DNA from 4 places in the Duganella zoogloeoides genome. Region 3 is predicted to be linked to each of the others. Evidence: predicted binding sites of a transcription regulator. Region 3 holds the regulator's gene; each other region holds the start of a gene.

Region 1 (4,304 bases), 150 kb from region 3:
ATCGTGGCGATCGGCACCTCCACCGGTGGCACCCAGGCGCTGGAAGAAGTGCTTACGTCGCTGCCGCGTGTTTGCCCCGGGATCGTGGTGGTGCAGCACATGCCTGAGAAATTCACCGCCGCCTTTGCTGCGCGGCTCGACAGCGTATGCGAGGTGCGCGTCAAGGAAGCGGCCAATAACGACCGCGTGCTGCAAGGCCAGGTGCTGATCGCGCCCGGCGGCAAGCACATGCTCCTGCGCCGCAATGGTGCACAGTATTTTGTCGAGGTGGTCGATGGTCCGCTGGTCAATCGCCACCGGCCATCGGTGGACGTGCTGTTCCGCTCGACCGCGCGCGCGGCCGGCGCCAATGCGCTGGGCGTGATCATGACGGGGATGGGGGACGACGGCGCGGCAGGCCTGCTGGAGATGCTCAAGGCGGGCGCGCGCACCGTGGCGCAGGACGAGGCGTCGTGCGTGGTGTACGGCATGCCGAAGGAGGCGGTCAAGCGCGGGGCGGTGGAAAAATCGGTGCCGTTGACGGCAATCTACCGCGAGATCTTGCAGCAGCTGGGCTGAGGCCGGGGGGAGCATCCCCGGCCGGCATAACACTTACGGTTTGACGAATTTGAGCGTCATGCGATCGCTCTCGCCGATGGCCTGGTACTTGGCGCGGTCTTCATCCTTGTTGGTGAAGGTGGGCGGCAGTGCCCACACGCCGTTCTTGTGGTCGGCCGTGTCCTTGGGATTGGCATTGATCTCCGACTTGGCGGCCAGCTTGAAGCCTGCCGCTTCGGCCAGGCCGATCACGTACTTCTCGTGCATGTAGCCGCTGCTGGCGGTGGCGTCCTGCGTTTTGGAGGCCGGCAGGCGGTGCTCCACCACGCCGAATACGCCGCCCGGTTTCAGGCTGTCGTACACGCTGGTAAACAGCGCCTTGAGGTTGTCCGGGCCGGTCGGAATCCAGTTGTGGATGTTGCGGAACGTGAGCACCATGTCGACGCTGTTATTTGGTGCAAACTCGTATTTGCGCGGCGGCGAGAACACGCCCAGCGCCACCTTGTTGTACACGGCCGGATTGGCGTTCAGGCGCTCCATGAAGCGCTCGGCGCCCTTGCGTTCGCGCTCGTTGGGCGACGCCAGGTCGTTGCCGGCGGCAATCAGCTTGCCGTTCTCGCGCAGGTATGGCGCCAGGATCTCGGTGTACCAGCCAGCGCCCGGCGACAGTTCCACCACCGTCATGTTCGGGCGGATGCCGAAGAAGGCCAGGGTCTCGTAAGGATGGCGGGCGGCGTCGCGCTGCACGTTGGCGGGCGTGCGCGAGCTGGCGCCGATGGCGTCCTTGAGCTTCGCATCCACCGCCTGCGCCGAGGCGCCGGCGGCGGCGAACAGCGTGGTGCAGGCCAGAGCGGCCACGAGGTATTTCTTCATACTCGGTCTCCTGAGGGGTCAATGGCGGCGCCGTGCGGCCGCCCTGCGCGATCATGGGCGAGGAGCGCACGCAGGTCAAGCGAATCGGCGCCCGCGTAAAAAACGCACAAGTGTGGCGCCGCTTGTAACGCAGTGTATCGCTGTGGCAGATGGCATACATATTGCTATCCCTATCGTTAATCAGGCGCTAATATTGCCTTTCTGTTGCCCAGGGCGGCTGGCCCGAATCAGGGAAACCTCGAACCATCCCACAAGGGTTTTGCGAGGTGCTCCTGTCTCACATTTGGAGAGATGATGGAACGACGTGCATTCCTCAACATTGGTAGTCTGGCGCTGGGCACGATGTTGCTGCCTGCTTTTGGCCGCGCCATCGCGGCCGAAGAATTACTCAACCCGGTCGCCCTGCAGTTCAAGAAAATGCTGGCCGATACCGCGATGACGGCCGCCACCCAGGCCGGCGCCAGTTACTGCGACGTGCGCGTGGGCCGCTACCTGAACCAGTTCATCACCACGCGCGATCTCAACGTGGACAACGTGGTCAACACCGAATCGGCCGGCGTGGGCGTGCGCGTGATCGCCGGCGGCGCCTACGGCTTTGCCGCCACCAACGACATGACACCCGACGGCGTGGCAGGCGCCGCGCGCCAGGCCGTGGCGATTGCCCGCGCCAACGCCAAGCTGCAAACCGAACCTGTCGTGCTGGCGCCGGTGAAAAGCCTGGGCGAAGTGGCGTGGGCCACGCCCATCGTCAAGGACTGGCGCACGGTGCCGATCAAGGAAAAGGCCGAGCTGCTGATCACCGCCAACAAGGCCGGCATGGACGGCGGCGCGAGCTTCATGCAGTCGATGCTGTTCCAGGTGAACCAGCAAAAATACTTCGCATCCACCGACGGCTCGTATATCGACCAGGACGTGCACCGCTTGTGGATGCCGGTATACGCCACCGCCGTGGACCAGAAGAGCAACAAGTTCCGCACCCGCCAGGGCCTGTCGGCGCCGGTGGGCATGGGCTACGAATACCTGGACGCACGCCCCGAGCACAAGGTCAAGGCAGCCGGTGGCGTGACCACGCTGTACACCAAGTCCTATGACCTGATCGAAGATGCGCGCGCGGCCGGCAAACAGGCCAGGCAGAAGCTCACCGCCAAGTCGGTGGAGCCGGGCAAATACGACCTGGTGCTCTCGCCCGAACACCTGTGGCTGACCATCCACGAATCGGTGGGGCACCCGACCGAACTCGATCGCGTGCTCGGTTACGAGGCCAACTACGCCGGCACCAGCTTCGCCACGCTCGACAAGTGGGAAACCAAGAAATTCAAGTACGGCTCCGATATCGTCAACATCGTCGCCGACAAGACCACGCCAGGCTCGCTGGCCAACGTGGGTTACGACGACGAGGGTGTGCCGTGCAAGCGCTGGGACATCATCAAGGACGGCATCCTGGTCAACTACCAGGCCACGCGCGACCAGGCAGCCATCATCGGCGAGAAGGAATCGCACGGCTGCTCGTACGCCGACAACTGGAGCAGCGTGCAGTTCCAGCGCATGCCCAATGTGTCGCTGCAGGCCGGTAAAAAGCGACTTACCCCGGACGAGATGGTCAAGGACGTCAAGAAGGGCATCTATATCGTGGGCGACGGTTCGTTCTCGATCGACCAGCAGCGCTACAACTTCCAGTTCGGCGGCCAGCTGTACTACGAGATCAAGAACGGCAAGATCGGCCAGATGCTCGAAGACGTGGCCTACCAGTCGAATACCCAGGAATTCTGGAATGCCTGCACCGCCATGTGCGACGAGCGCGATTGGCGCATGGGCGGCTCCTTCTTCGACGGCAAGGGCCAGCCTTCGCAGGTGTCGGTGGTGTCGCACGGGGCGAGTACCACCCGCTTCAACGGCATTAACGTGATTAACACTGCGCGCAAGATCGCCTGAGCCTGGAGAAGAAGACAATGAAAAACCTCAACCAGGACGACGCCAAACGCATTTGCGACAAGGTGCTGGCGCTGACCAGCGCCGACCAGTGCGAAGTGAGCCTGACCGGCAGCCGCAATGGCAATATCCGCTATGCGCGCAACGCCGTCTCCACTGCTGGCCTGATCGAAAACACCGAACTGGCGATCGCGGTCGCCTTCGGCAACAAGCAGGGCATCGCCACCATCAATGAGTTCGACGACAAGTCGATCGAGCGCGCGGTGCGCCGCGCCGAGGAGCTGGCGCGCCTGGCGCCGGACAACCCGGAGTTCATGCCCACGCCATCGAAACAGCAGTACAAGGCCAGCGAAACGTTCTTCCAGAAGACCGCCGACATCGACCCGGAATTCCGCGCCCAGGTGGCCGCCTACAGCATCGAGAACAGCCGCAAGAACAAGCTGGTGGCAGCGGGCTTTTTTGCCGACAGCGCCAAGTTCACGGCGGTGGCCAACTCCAACGGCGTCTTCGGCTTCCAGCGCGATACCGGACTGGACTTCACCATTACGGTGCGCACCGAAGACGGGCGCGGTTCCGGCTGGGCCAAGCGCAGCGTGGGCGATGCATCGAAATTCGACGCGCGTGAAGCGTCCAACGTCGCCATCGAAAAAGCCTTGCGCTCGGTGGAAGCCAAGGCGCTGGAACCGGGCCGCTACACGGTGGTGCTCGAACCGGCCGCCACGTCCGACATCCTGGCCTATATGTTCAACGACTTCGGTGCGCGCGAGGCCGACGAGGGCCGCAGCTTCCTGTCGAAAAAAGGCGGTGGCAACCGCAAGGGCGAAAAGCTGTTCGACCAGCAGGTCAACGTGTGGTCCGATCCGTGGGACGCCAACGTGGCCGTGCTGCCGTGGGATGGCGGCTCGATGCTGGCGCGCGAACGCCAGGACCTGATCAAGAATGGCCGCGTCCAGGATCTCAATTAC
Region 2 (4,304 bases), 1.3 Mb from region 3:
CCCATTGACGATGTTGAGCACGCCGGGCGGCAGCAGGTCGCCGATCAGTTCGATCAACACCATGATCGACGCCGGGGTTTGCTCGGCGGGTTTGAGTACCACGCAATTGCCGGCAGCGAGCGCCGGCGCCAGCTTCCACACGGCCATCAGGATCGGGAAATTCCACGGGATGATCTGGCCGACCACGCCCAGCGGTTCATGGAAATGGTACGCATAGGTTTCCGAGTCGATTTGCGCAACCGAGCCTTCCTGGGCGCGGATGCAACCGGCGAAGTAGCGGAAGTGGTCGATGGCCAGCGGAATGTCGGCCGCCGTGGTTTCGCGGATCGGCTTGCCGTTGTCGATGGTCTCGGCAGTGGCGATCAGCGCCAGGTTCGCTTCCATGCGGTCGGCGATTTTATTGAGGATATTGGCGCGCTCGGTTTGCGAGGTTTTTCCCCAGGCAACCTTGGCGGCATGGGCGGCGTCCAGCGCCAGTTCCACGTCTTCGGCGGTGGAGCGCGCCACTTCGCAAAACACCTGGCCGGTGATGGGCGTGATATTGCCGAAGTACTCACCCTTGACCGGCGCCACGAACTTGCCGCCGATGTAGTTGTCGTAGCGTTGTTTGAAAGGATTGGCTACGCCCAGTTTGCTGATGTCTGCCAGATTCATGTCGTCCTCTTTCTCGTTGGATTACATCTATAAATGCGGAATCTCCCGCCCTGCTTTCATTTCGCAAATGCCGTGCCAGCCGCTACAGCCGCTGCCAGCGCCGCCGCTGCGTCAAATGGGATCAGCTGATGGCGGGTGGTATTGCACAACTGTTCCATTCCTGAACACTGCGGTGTGAACGCAGCGGTCAGCCGTCGATGGCATACCGATTGCTATCGCTGTCTGCCACGCACTATGCGATCAACCGAATCGATCAACAACATGGAGACTACGATGACAACTACCCACACCCGTATCTGGCGCATCCTCGGCGGCCTGGGCGGCATGGCAACTTGCATGCTGGCCGCAGCCGTGTACGCGCACGGCAATATGACGCCGCAAGCAGTCGATACATCCACCCTGCCACAACTGGGCGCCGAGTGGCGCACGGAAAACCCGTATCGGAACAACGCCGAGGCGATCCGCATCGGCAGTGCTGCTTACACGCAAAACTGTGCGCGTTGCCATGGGCTGGAGGCGGTGTCGGGCGGCATGGCGCCGGACTTGCGCAAGCTCGACAACGACTGCGCGGTGCTGGCCGATGCCAGGAAAAAGGATGCCTGTGCGCAGGAGATCGACCAGTACGTGCTGGAGACGGTGCGCCATGGCCGTTCGCGCAATGGCGCGGTGTACATGCCGCCGTTCGAGGGCGTGTTCACGCAAGAGGCTATCTGGGCGGTGAAGGCTTATCTGGAGTCGCAGCGCGAACAAAAACTGTAATTGTCGTGATTGCAGAAGCAAGGGCGCTGCCGCGGCAGCGCCTTTTTTTATTGGCTACGCCGGCGCCTTGGCCCACGCCACGCACCAGCCGGGCGCCGCGATCTGCTTGCGGCCGAACATCGCGCAGCCGGCCCACGGGTCGCCCTTTTTGCCCTGGAAGAAGGAACAGTTGTCGCAGCGCTGGGCCGGCACGTGTTGCGGATATTTTTTGCCATCGACCTTGGTCGTGTCATGGCGGTAGCCGAGCGCCTTGGCCTGGTCGCTGTCCTCGTCCACCTTCGGCGCCGAGGTTTGTGCGCCGGCCAGCGCGGTGGCGCCCATGCCGCCGACGGCAAGCAGTTGGCAAATGAAATGGCGGCGTGGCGGTGATTGCATGGTGGTCTCCTTGTGATTGGTATGAAGGCGCACGGCGGCCTCCTGGAGCCCTGTTCAGCAACCGCTGTGCCAGCGGCACTTCTCCTGTTGCCAGCGGCACCGCCCTCCATGGCGAGCGGCGCTATCGCTGTACCGTTGTTCAAAAATGTCACAGCCCCGTGCGGCGGCTGTGGCAGGACAGCGCAGCGCGGCCCGGTGCGATGACCGCCGCGCCCCGCCAGCCACGCTGGCACGCATGTTGCTGAAATGACCGCAGCAACCCGTCGCACTGCTTCATCAAAAACTTCTCAGTACAAAACTTATAACGGAGACCAGCATGCAGCCAGTATTTCCACGTCCAATCGCCGCCGCCATCCTTGTCCTGATTGCCGGAGCTTCCCACGCCGCCGATACCAAGGTCACCTGGGACGATATCGCCAATGCCGACCAGGGCACCAAGCAAGTGCTCAGCTATGGCCTGGGCCTGAAGGCGCAGCGCCACAGCCTGGCCAAGCGCATCAACACCAAGAACGTCGACCAGATCGTGCCGGCCTGGACGTTTTCGTTCGGCGGTGAAAAGCAGCGCGGCCAGGAAGCGCAGGCGCTGGTACACGACGGCATCATCTACGTGACGGCGTCGTACTCGCGCATCTATGCGCTCGATGCCAAGACCGGCCGCCAGCTGTGGGCGTACGAACACCGGCTGCCCGACGATATCCGCCCCTGCTGCGACGTGGTCAATCGCGGCCCCGCGATCTACGGTGACAAGGTGTACTTCGGCACGCTCGACGCCCGCATCGTCGCGCTCAACAAGAACACCGGCAAGGTGATGTGGAACGAAAAATTCGGCGACCAGAAACTGGGCTACACGATGACCGGTGCACCGTTCATCATCCGCGAAAAAGGCGGCCGTGTACTGCTCATCCACGGCAACTCGGGCGATGAATTCGGCGCCCAGGGCTGGCTGTTCGCGCGCGACCCGGATACCGGCGCCGAGGTATGGGCCCGTCCGCTGGTGGAAGGTCACGTGGGCCGCACCGACGGCAAACCGAGCACGCCCACCGGCGACGCCAACGCTCCCAGCTGGCCGCGCGACAAGGACGGCAAGCTGCGCGAAGCGTGGGAGCACGGCGGCGGCGCACCATGGCAAACGGCGTCGTTCGATCCCGACACCAACACCATCATCATTGGCGCCGGCAACCCGGCGCCATGGAACACCTGGGAGCGCACCAAGGAACGCGACGACCCGCGCAACTGGGACAGCCTGTTTACGTCGGGCCAGGCGTATGTCGATGCCAGCACCGGTGAGCTGAAAGGCTTTTACCAGCACACGCCCAACGATGCCTGGGACTTCTCGGGCAATAACTCGGTGGTGCTGTTCGACTACAAGGACGCCAAGACGGGCAAGCTGATCAAGGCCAGCGCGCACGCCGACCGCAACGGCTTCTTCTACGTCACCGACCGGACCAAGCTGGCCACCGGCGCCGGCTATCCGAACAAACCGACGTCGCTGATCAACGCTTGGCCGTTTGTGGACGGCATCAACTGGGCCAAGAGCATCGACCTGAAAACCGGCCGTCCGGTGGAAAACGGCAAGCGGCCGCCGCTACCGGAAGCGGGCGCCGACAAAGGCAAGGCCGTGTTCGTGTCGCCGCCATTCCTGGGCGGCACCAACTGGATGCCGATGTCGTACTCGCCCGATACCGGCCTGTTCTACATCCCCGCCAACCACTGGGGCATGGATTACTGGACCGAGCAAATCCACTACAAGGCCGGCTCCGCCTACCTGGGCCAGGGCTTCCGTATCAAGCGCCTGTATGACGACCACATCGGCACCCTGCGCGCGATCGATCCGAAGACCGGCAAGATCGTCTGGGAAAACAAGGAAAAATTCCCGCTGTGGGGCGGCACGCTGACCACGGCTGGCGGCTTGCTGATCACCGGCACCTCGGACGGCTACGTCAAAGCGTTCGACGCCAAGACCGGCAAGGAACTGTGGAAATACCAGACCGGTTCCGGCGTGGTGTCGGTGCCGATCACCTGGGAAATCGATGGCGAGCAATACATCGGCCTGTCCAGCGGCTACGGCGGCGCGGTGCCACTGTGGGGCGGCGACATGGCGGAGCTGACCAAGCAGGTCACGCAGGGCGGCAGTTACTGGGTGTTCAAGCTGCCGAAAGCGCCGTCGGCCAAAGTCTCGAGCAAGTAATGACGACGCTGCCGCACCGGGTGGCAGTCGCGCCGAATGCCTCCCATGGCCATGCCCATCGCGAGGCCGATAACGGCATCAACAGCTGCACCGCCGATACGCACAGCAGCGCGCCGGTGCGGCGCCAGCCAGTATCGCGCATGGCGCTGGCGCGTTGGCCGGCCATGCCGGGCGTGGGTGCGGGCATGGGCCCGCGCCTGACGGCGGCGCTATGGACGACCATGCTGGCAACGCTGTGCCTGGCGTTGCCGGCCGCAGCGCAGGTCGTCAACGGTGAAGCGGCGCCCGAGGTTGTCGTCATCAACAGTTGTCACCTGTGGCCGTATGC
Region 3 (4,304 bases):
CTGCTTGAAACCGGTCGCCTGGTTCATGGCCGAAGGATTGCGCGCGGCGGCCAGCGTAAATGTCACCAACCGGTCCAGCATCGGCGACTGCAGGTCGAGGATGGACGCCATCATGGTCAGCGGCGCGGCAGCAAACGCGTGGTAGTGCAGCGCCTTGGCGCCGCGCGCCATCTCGGCCGGCAGCGCGCCGTCGGGTGCCACCTGGGCCATGGCGTTGTCGAACACGCCGTGGCCCCAAGTTAATAGACGCTGGTCGTGGGTGACGGCGCCGACGGCAGTCACTGCCAGCCCTTCCCAGTAGTAATGGTTGTTGCGCTTGCCCTTGCGGGTGTCGGCGTGGACCAGCGTGGCGTCGGCCAGCGTGGACAGCCACGCCTCGATCGCTTGCTTTTGCGCGGGCATGGCGGCTGCCTGCACGCGCGCATAGCTGAGCGCCAGTCCGCCCAGGGTCCACTTGCGCACGAAATACGCCTGTTCGCTCGACATCTTGCCCAGCATGGCCTGCTGGCCGGCCCAGCTGTCCAGCCAGTTCAAGGCGCAGGCGGCGTCTTGCGGCTTGCCGTTGGCCTGGTAGCGGCTGGCGTTGCGGGCGACGCCAGACAAGAATTGTTCGACCGGCTCGGTGCTGGCGATGTTTTTGGCGCGCCGCGCCGGGTCGATCACGGAATGGTTGGCGTCGTTGTAGTAGCTGTTGGCGTCGATGTCGATGACGGCGGCCGGCGCCGGCTGGCAGGTGGCGGCGACGGCGGAAGCAGCGGAGGCGGAAAGGAGAACGGTATAAACCAGATAAACAATTTTCATGTAGCTCCAAAAACAAGAAAGGGCGCCTTGTGCGCCCTTAGTTGGTGTGTCGCGCCGTTGTTAAAGGGCGGCGGCAGCTGGTTCGAAGTTATCCGGGAGATGCTTGATCGCATCGTGGCCGTGCTGTTGGACTTTGCCTTTGTACTTCATGACCTGGCGGTCCAGCTTGTCGATCAGGGTGTCGATCGCAGCGTACAGGTCTTGCGACAGGCTTTCCACGTAGACCGTTTTACCGGACAGGCGCAGATTGATTTCAGCCTTTTGGCGCTTGGTTTTCTCTTTAAGGTTATCTACGGTCAGAATGACAGCAATATCAATCACTTGATCAAAGTGCCGTGTCACGCGTTCGAGCTTGCTCTGCACGTATTCACGAATGGCGGCGGTCACTTCGAGATGATGTCCACTGATGGTGAGATTCATACACACTCCTAAAGATAAATGTCGCTGACGGTTCGTGCTTTACCCATTGTTGCCGAGTAAGCAGGAACCAGTGCACTACAAAGACTTGCGGAGACTGACTGGAGGGATTTTGAGGGCTTCGCGATATTTGGCAACAGTGCGTCGCGCAATCACCATGCCCTGTTCTCCCAGCATGTCCGCAATCTTACTGTCGGATAAAGGATTTTTAGGGTCTTCAGCTCCTGTCAGTTGCACGATCAGTGCCCGTATCGCCGTCGAACTGGCTTCACCTCCCGCTTCGGTGGCGACGTGGCTACCAAAAAAATATTTCAGCTCAAACATGCCGTGCGGCGTCAGCATGTATTTCTGAGTTGTTACCCGAGAAATGGTGCTCTCGTGTAAACCCAGTGTATCAGCAATTTCGCGAAGCACAAGGGGGCGCATGGCAACGGCGCCGTGCGAGAAAAAGTTCTTTTGTCGTTCTACTATCGCTTGCGCCACGCGCAGGATGGTGTCGAACCGCTGGCGCATATTCTTGATCAGCCACTTCGCTTCCTGCAGCTGCGCGCCCATGGCGCCCTCGCCTCCCTCGCCCTTCTTCTGCTTGAGCAGGTTGGCGTACATGGCGTTTACGCGCAGGCGCGGCATGACGTCGTTGTTCAGGCTGACCTGCCAGCCGGTGCGCGATTTTTTCACGATCACGTCCGGCACCACGTAGTCCGACACGTCGGACGCGAACGCCGCACCGGGGTGCGGATTGCACTGGCGGATCACGGTCTGTACTTCGCGCAAGTCTTCGTCGTCGCACAGCAGCGCTTTTTTCAGCTTGTTGAAATCGCGCTGGGCAAACCACGTCAGGTGCTTTTCGACGATGGCCACGGCCATCCGTCGCGTCACCAGCGCGATGCCGGGCAAGCGCTTGATTTGCAGCGCCAGGCACTCGGCCGCATTGCGCGCCCCCACGCCGGCCGGGTCGAAACTTTGCAGCAGCGACAATGCCGTTTGCAGCTCGTCGAGTTCGACTTCCAGTTCCTCCGGCAGGCGCGCGTGGATCTCGTCGAGCGCTTCTTCGAGGTAGCCGTTTTCGTCGAGCGCGTCGATGATCAGCTCGACCAGCGCGCGGTCGCGCAGCTCGAGCACGGTCACCCGCATCTGCTCCATCAGGTGTTCGCGCAGGGTGCAGTGGTGCGCTTCGATTTGCGGACGCGCGTCTTCGTCGTCGGGCGCCTTGCTGCGGCCGGCGTCGCTCCAGTCCATGTCCGCTTCGGCGGTGGTACTTTCGGTATCGGCGGCGGGGCCTTCGTAGGCGTCGGCCTCGCCGGCGGGCGCCGCTTCCTGCGGGCCCGATTCGGACGGCGCTTCGCCGGACGGCGCCTGCTGGCTGATGGCGCCGTCGGACAACAGCCGCAGCGAATGGTCGAGCGGGTCGTCTAACCGCTCGAGCAAGGGATTGTCGGTCAGGAGTTGTTCGAGTTCCTGGTGCAGCTCCAGCGTGGAGAGCTGCAGCAAGCGGATCGATTGCTGCAGTTGGGGCGTCAGCGCGAGATGCTGCGAGGTCCGCAGTTGCAACGACTGTTTCATGGATTACATTCGGAAGTGTTCACCCAGGTAGACGCGGCGGACCGACTCGTCGGCGATGATGTCGTCCGGACGGCCCGAAGCCAGCACCGAGCCCTGGTTGATGATATATGCGCGGTCGCAGATGCCCAGCGTCTCGCGCACATTGTGATCGGTAATGAGGACGCCGATTTGCCGCTCCTTGAGAAAGCGCACGATGCGCTGGATCTCGATCACGGCAATCGGGTCGACCCCGGCGAATGGTTCGTCGAGCAGCACGAAGCGCGGGTTGGTGGCCAGCGCACGGGCGATCTCCACCCGGCGGCGTTCGCCGCCGGAGAGCGAGAGCGCGGGGTTCTCGCGCAGCTTCTCGATTTGCAAATCGGCCAGCAGGGTATTGAGCCGTTCAGTAATGTCAGCCTTGGATAAAGGCTTGCCGTCCACTTTCTGGATTTCGAGGACAGCGCGAATATTTTCTTCCACCGTCAGTTTGCGGAACACCGACGCTTCCTGCGGCAGGTACGACAGGCCGAGCGAGGCGCGGCGGTGGATCGGCAGCGACGAGACGTCGACGCCGCCGATATCGATGGTGCCGGCGTCCGACGGTACCAGGCCGACGATCATGTAGAACGACGTGGTCTTGCCGGCGCCGTTGGGGCCGAGCAAACCCACCACTTCGCCGCAATCGACTTGCAGGGACACGTCGTGAACGACCTGGCGCTTGCCATAGCTTTTCTGCAGGCCGCGAACGATCAGGGTGCTACCGCAACTTGGTTCCATGTCATTTCCCCGCAGGCTGGGTGGCCGGCACCGGCTGCGCCGGCGCGATCGGCGGGCGCTTGGACGATGGCTGGATCACCATGGTGCCGCGGCCGGCGCCCGGTTTGCTCTCGCCGCTGCTGCTGTTCTTCACCGCGAACACTTCGCGGCGGCTGTCGTAGGATATGAACTCGCCATCGACCTGGCTGGTGACCTTGCCCGACTCGAGCTGCTTGATGCGGCCCTTGGAGATCAGCTTGACCAGCTCGGTCTTGTCGTCGTATTCGATGCGGTCGGCCTGGCCTTCCACCCACTTGTCGGTCTCGCCGTCGAGTTTCTGGCGGAACGTGGCCTGCACGCCGGGCGTGCCGGTGAGCACCACGAACTGGTAGCCCTCGGGGTCTTGCGTGACCACCGCCTTCGGCGAGGTCATGCGGATGGTGCCGCGCGTGAGGATGACATTGCCGGTGAAGGTCTTGATCTGCTTGACGTCATCGGAGTCGGCCTGGTCGAACGACACTTCGATCGGCTTGTTGGAGTCGGCTTTTTCGGCGCGCGCCGGAATGGTCAGTGCCGCCAGCAGCAGTGCTGCCGACCAGAAGGTGTGCTTGGTGATTGCTCTCATAATCTTCCTTTAGCGTGCCGCATGCGGCGGCACGGTGATCTTGCCGCGTCCGCCCAATTGGGTTTGCAGCGTTGCGTTGTTGGCGGTCATGCCGACACCCGTGGCCACCGTCTTGCCCAGGTGCAGTTCGACCGGTGCGACGGTTTCCATCCGTTGCTCGTCC
Region 4 (4,304 bases), 1.2 Mb from region 3:
CGCGATCGCCGCCAGAGCGTGTACACGCCATGGCGGACCGCATGGTATCGATGCCGGTTACACCCTCCTCATGCACCCCCCGATTTGCCTTGCCGCCAGTACGATCAGCGACCGGGCCATAGTTTTACCCGAGCATCACACTATTCCGCAGTCTTAATCGATTTTTACACATCAGCATCAGAAGGGAAGCCAGCATGAAGATCCATGAGTATCAAGGCAAAGAAATCCTCCGGAAATACGGAGTGACGGTACCACGCGGTATTCCGTGCCTGTCCGTCGACGAGGCAGTAAAAGCTGCTGAAACCTTGGGCGGCCCGGTCTGGGTTGTAAAAGCACAAATCCACGCCGGTGGCCGTGGTAAAGGCGGCGGCGTGAAAGTCGCAAAATCGCTGGAACAAGTTAAAGAATTCTCCGAGCAAATCCTGGGCATGCAACTGGTCACGCACCAGACCGGTCCAGAAGGCCAAAAAGTACGTCGCCTGCTGATCGAAGAAGGCGCAGACATCAACAAGGAACTGTACGTATCGCTGGTCACCGACCGCGTATCGCAGCGCGTTGTTCTGATGGCCTCGTCGGAAGGCGGCATGGACATCGAAGAAGTGGCTGAATCGCACCCGGAACTGCTGCACTCGATCGCCATCGATCCAAAAGTCGGCCTGACCGACGCCGAAGCTGCCGGCATCGCCGCCAAGATCGGCGTACCAGAAGCCTCGATCCCTGACGCCGTCACCAACCTGCAAGGCCTGTACAAAGCCTACTGGGAAACCGACTCGTCGCTGGCCGAAATCAACCCGCTGATCCTGACCGGTTCGGGCAAGGTTATCGCCCTGGACGCCAAGTTCAACTTCGATGCCAACGCACTGTTCCGTCAACCGGAAATCGTCGCTTACCGCGATCTGGACGAAGAAGATCCAGCTGAAGTCGAAGCGTCGAAATTCGACCTCGCTTACATCTCGCTCGACGGCAACATCGGCTGCCTGGTGAACGGCGCCGGCCTGGCCATGGCCACCATGGACACCATCAAGCTGTTCGGCGGCGAGCCGGCCAACTTCCTCGACGTCGGCGGTGGCGCCACGGCTGAGAAAGTGACCGAAGCCTTCAAGATCATGCTGAAAAACCCAGGCCTGAAAGCCATCCTGGTGAACATCTTCGGTGGCATCATGCGTTGCGACGTGATCGCCGAAGGCGTGATCACCGCAGTGAAAGCCGTGTCGCTGAACGTGCCGCTGGTCGTGCGCATGAAGGGCACCAACGAAGATCTGGGCAAGAAGATGCTGGCCGATTCCGGTCTGCCGATCATCGCAGCCGACACCATGGAAGAAGCAGCGAAGAGCGTTGTTGCAGCTGCTGCCGGTCAAGCTTAATTAAGGAATCACTATGTCCATTCTGATCAATAAAGATACCAAAGTCGTCACCCAAGGTATTACCGGTAAAACCGGCCAATTCCACACCCGCGGTTGCCGCGACTACGCGAACGGCAAAAATGCCTTCGTGGCAGGCGTGAACCCAAAGAAAGCCGGCGAAGACTTCGAAGGCATTCCAATTTTCGCTAACGTTGCAGAAGCGAAAAAAGAAACCGGCGCCAACGTGTCGGTCATCTACGTCCCACCAGCAGGCGCAGCCGCCGCAATCTGGGAAGCCGTAGAAGCCGAGCTGGACCTGGCAATTTGCATTACCGAAGGCATTCCAGTGCGCGACATGATGGCACTGAAAGACCGCATGGCCAAAGCCGGTTCGAAAACCCTGCTGCTGGGCCCTAACTGCCCAGGCCTGATCACCCCTGACGAAATCAAGATCGGCATCATGCCAGGTCACATCCATAAAAAGGGTCGTATCGGCGTCGTGTCGCGTTCGGGTACCCTGACCTATGAAGCAGTGGGTCAGCTGACCGCACTGGGCCTGGGCCAATCGTCGGCAGTTGGTATCGGCGGCGACCCGATCAACGGTCTGAAGCACATCGACGTCATGAAGATGTTCAACGACGATCCTGATACCGACGCGGTCATCATGATCGGCGAAATCGGTGGTCCGGACGAAGCCAACGCGGCTTATTGGATCAAAGACAACATGAAAAAACCAGTGGTCGGCTTCATCGCCGGTGTGACCGCTCCTCCGGGCAAGCGCATGGGCCACGCCGGCGCGCTGATCTCCGGCGGCGCTGACACCGCACAAGCCAAACTGGAAATCATGGAAGCTTGCGGCATCACCGTTACCAAGAACCCGTCGGAAATGGCGCGTCTGCTGAAAGCCATGCTGTAATCACAGGCTTTACTGCAACATAACAAAAGGGAGCCCTGTGCTCCCTTTTGTCATTTTTGATTGACGAAAATTGTCAGCGCTGACAAATCGCGCCAGCGCGACTGACAAAAAACGGCAGTTTTGGTGCTGCCGCCGCATGGTTTGCCCCGGCGTAAAGCTGGCACGGCGATTGCGATATCTCAGGTGTGACACTGACCCATCTCAACCCCGGAGACGCAACCATGAAATCCCTCAAACACATGAAGTCCATGAAATCCCAGGCCCAGGCCGGCTTTACCCTGATCGAACTGATGATCGTGGTGGCCATTATCGGCATCCTGGCGGCTGTCGCGATTCCTGCTTACAGCAATTACACGGTCAAGGCCAAAGTCGCCAACATCCTTGCAGCAGCGGACGCGACCAAAACCGCCGTGGCGCTGTGCGCCCAGGAAGCTGGCGGCGCAGTCACCAATTGCACGTCCGGCTCGAATGGGGTTCCGACTGTGACGGCCACCAAGGAAGTGGCCTCCGGCTCCGTTACCGGAGGCACCATCACCCTGGTGCTGGCCGAGGGCGTCGCTACTGACTCCAAGGACAAGACTGTTACTTTTACGCCGGTCATCGATGCTGGCGCTACCAGCGTGAGCTGGACCGTCGATACCACCTTGGCTAACGCAGCAGCAGTCGAAGCGTTGAAGAAAAACAATAAAACAGCCGTCACCACCCCAGCAGGTAGCTAACACGGCAAGAGGAATCGGCCATGCGCCGATTCCTCTCGTGGGCTATTGATCGTAACTGTGGAAAAACGGTTGTAATACTTCCCCCGCCGCACCCGGCGCACCCACCCAGCCTTGCAAGGTGTCGGGCCAGGCGCCCGCCAGCGGCAGCAGCATGAACCGGCCGGAGATTTCTTCCACCTTGTCCAGCGCGACAATGGTTTCCGGCTGGGTTCCCTTATTCCCCAAGCCCCCGATGACCGCGTTGTGACTGAGCAGCGTGCGCGCGCCGTGGCGCTCGACCGCCACATCGGCGGCCGACAGCGCCAGCGCAAAACCAGCACCGGCAGCGTCCGACAAGACCGCCAATTCAGTCTGGCGCCGGTTGCCCTGAAAGCGCAGATCGGCGCGATTCTGGTGGTACACGCCGAATTCGTTCAATTGATCCTTGCCCGGGTAGCCGGCATACGGTCCCTGGCCGATCCAGTGGAACTCACCGATGCCCGCCGGCGCCACCAGCGACAAGCCCGCTTCCGAGACGATGGCGCCCGGCGCCAGCGGGCGATACGCATAGCTGACGGCAATCGCTCCCTTGCCATCGATCTCGAGCGTGTAACCACCGCTCAAACCTTGCTCCTTGCTGATTGCGGCAATGGCGTCGCCGGTGGGCAGCAGGTCGTCGGGTAATGCATTTTTTTGCGTTGCCATTGTCGTTGCAGCAGTCGCCGCCGCCGCCGCAGTCGCCGTCGCTGCAGTCGTCGCAGCCGTTGTCGTCGCAGTCGCCGCCGCAGTCGCCGACGCCGTGGCCGCATGTGCAGCCATGGGCAGGCGTAAGGCATCCGCCACCGCCGCAGCAACCTTGGGCAAGCGATACGTCGCCTGCACCGACAGCCGTACGCGGTCGCCAAGCTGCTCGGCCCGGATCACCGGCTGCTCGGCCTGTTCCAGTATCGACGCCGGCCAGGCGCCGGACTTGGCCGCACCCAGCGCCTCGGCCATGGTGAACTTGCGGCCGCCATGCGGGTAGAGGCCATCGACCAGCACCCGGCCAGCGCGGTCGCGGATCGTCAGCGCACCGGTCGCGCGTTGCACGCTCAACACCCATTGTGACGTGGTAATGGACACCACGCCGGCCTCGTCTGCCAGCACCGGCGCCGGGGCCGGCGCTTTAGCGGCGGTCCAGTCGAATTGAGACGGTGCCGCGCGCAGCAGGCGCAAGCTGCGTTCATTGATTTGCAGGCCGTGTTCATCCACCGCGCGCAGCTGCACGACCAGCACATCGGTGAGCGACGCGGCCGGCGCCGGAATGTCCACCGCGATCGTGGTGGCCTGGCTGGAACGCGCCGGTGC

Evidence for each region. Region 3 encodes sigma-54, which starts transcription at its own class of promoters, with help from an activator protein. Its sites were predicted from a motif close to TGGCANGNAANCTGCTTT; they were not measured.
Region 1: a site for sigma-54 is predicted at 1,561-1,578, ahead of SR858_RS24550 (TldD/PmbA family protein). Genes of this name have one in related genera too.
Region 2: a site for sigma-54 is predicted at 2,016-2,033, ahead of SR858_RS01900 (methanol/ethanol family PQQ-dependent dehydrogenase). Genes of this name have one in related genera too.
Region 4: a site for sigma-54 is predicted at 2,418-2,435, ahead of SR858_RS01245 (pilin). Genes of this name have one in related genera too.

The regions. Positions count from the first base shown of each region.
Region 1 is NZ_CP140152.1:5,581,923-5,586,226, reverse strand. Features, by position in the region: gene SR858_RS24560 (protein-glutamate methylesterase/protein-glutamine glutaminase) at 1-558, shown strand, start outside; gene SR858_RS24555 (class I SAM-dependent methyltransferase) at 592-1,410, opposite strand; gene SR858_RS24550 (TldD/PmbA family protein) at 1,705-3,342, shown strand; gene SR858_RS24545 (TldD/PmbA family protein) at 3,360-4,304, shown strand, end outside.
Region 2 is NZ_CP140152.1:414,953-419,256, reverse strand. Features, by position in the region: gene adh (aldehyde dehydrogenase) at 1-654, opposite strand, end outside; gene pedF (cytochrome c-550 PedF) at 979-1,413, shown strand; gene SR858_RS01905 (high-potential iron-sulfur protein) at 1,468-1,788, opposite strand; gene SR858_RS01900 (methanol/ethanol family PQQ-dependent dehydrogenase) at 2,105-3,976, shown strand; gene SR858_RS01895 (pentapeptide repeat-containing protein) at 3,976-4,304, shown strand, end outside.
Region 3 is NZ_CP140152.1:5,435,600-5,439,903, forward strand. Features, by position in the region: gene SR858_RS23880 (alginate lyase family protein) at 1-801, opposite strand, end outside; gene hpf (ribosome hibernation-promoting factor, HPF/YfiA family) at 862-1,221, opposite strand; gene SR858_RS23890 (RNA polymerase factor sigma-54) at 1,297-2,781, opposite strand; gene lptB (LPS export ABC transporter ATP-binding protein) at 2,785-3,537, opposite strand; gene lptA (lipopolysaccharide transport periplasmic protein LptA) at 3,539-4,141, opposite strand; gene lptC (LPS export ABC transporter periplasmic protein LptC) at 4,151-4,304, opposite strand, start outside.
Region 4 is NZ_CP140152.1:269,528-273,831, forward strand. Features, by position in the region: gene sucC (ADP-forming succinate--CoA ligase subunit beta) at 195-1,364, shown strand; gene sucD (succinate--CoA ligase subunit alpha) at 1,378-2,259, shown strand; gene SR858_RS01245 (pilin) at 2,481-2,978, shown strand; gene SR858_RS01250 (glycoside hydrolase family 2 TIM barrel-domain containing protein) at 3,021-4,304, opposite strand, start outside.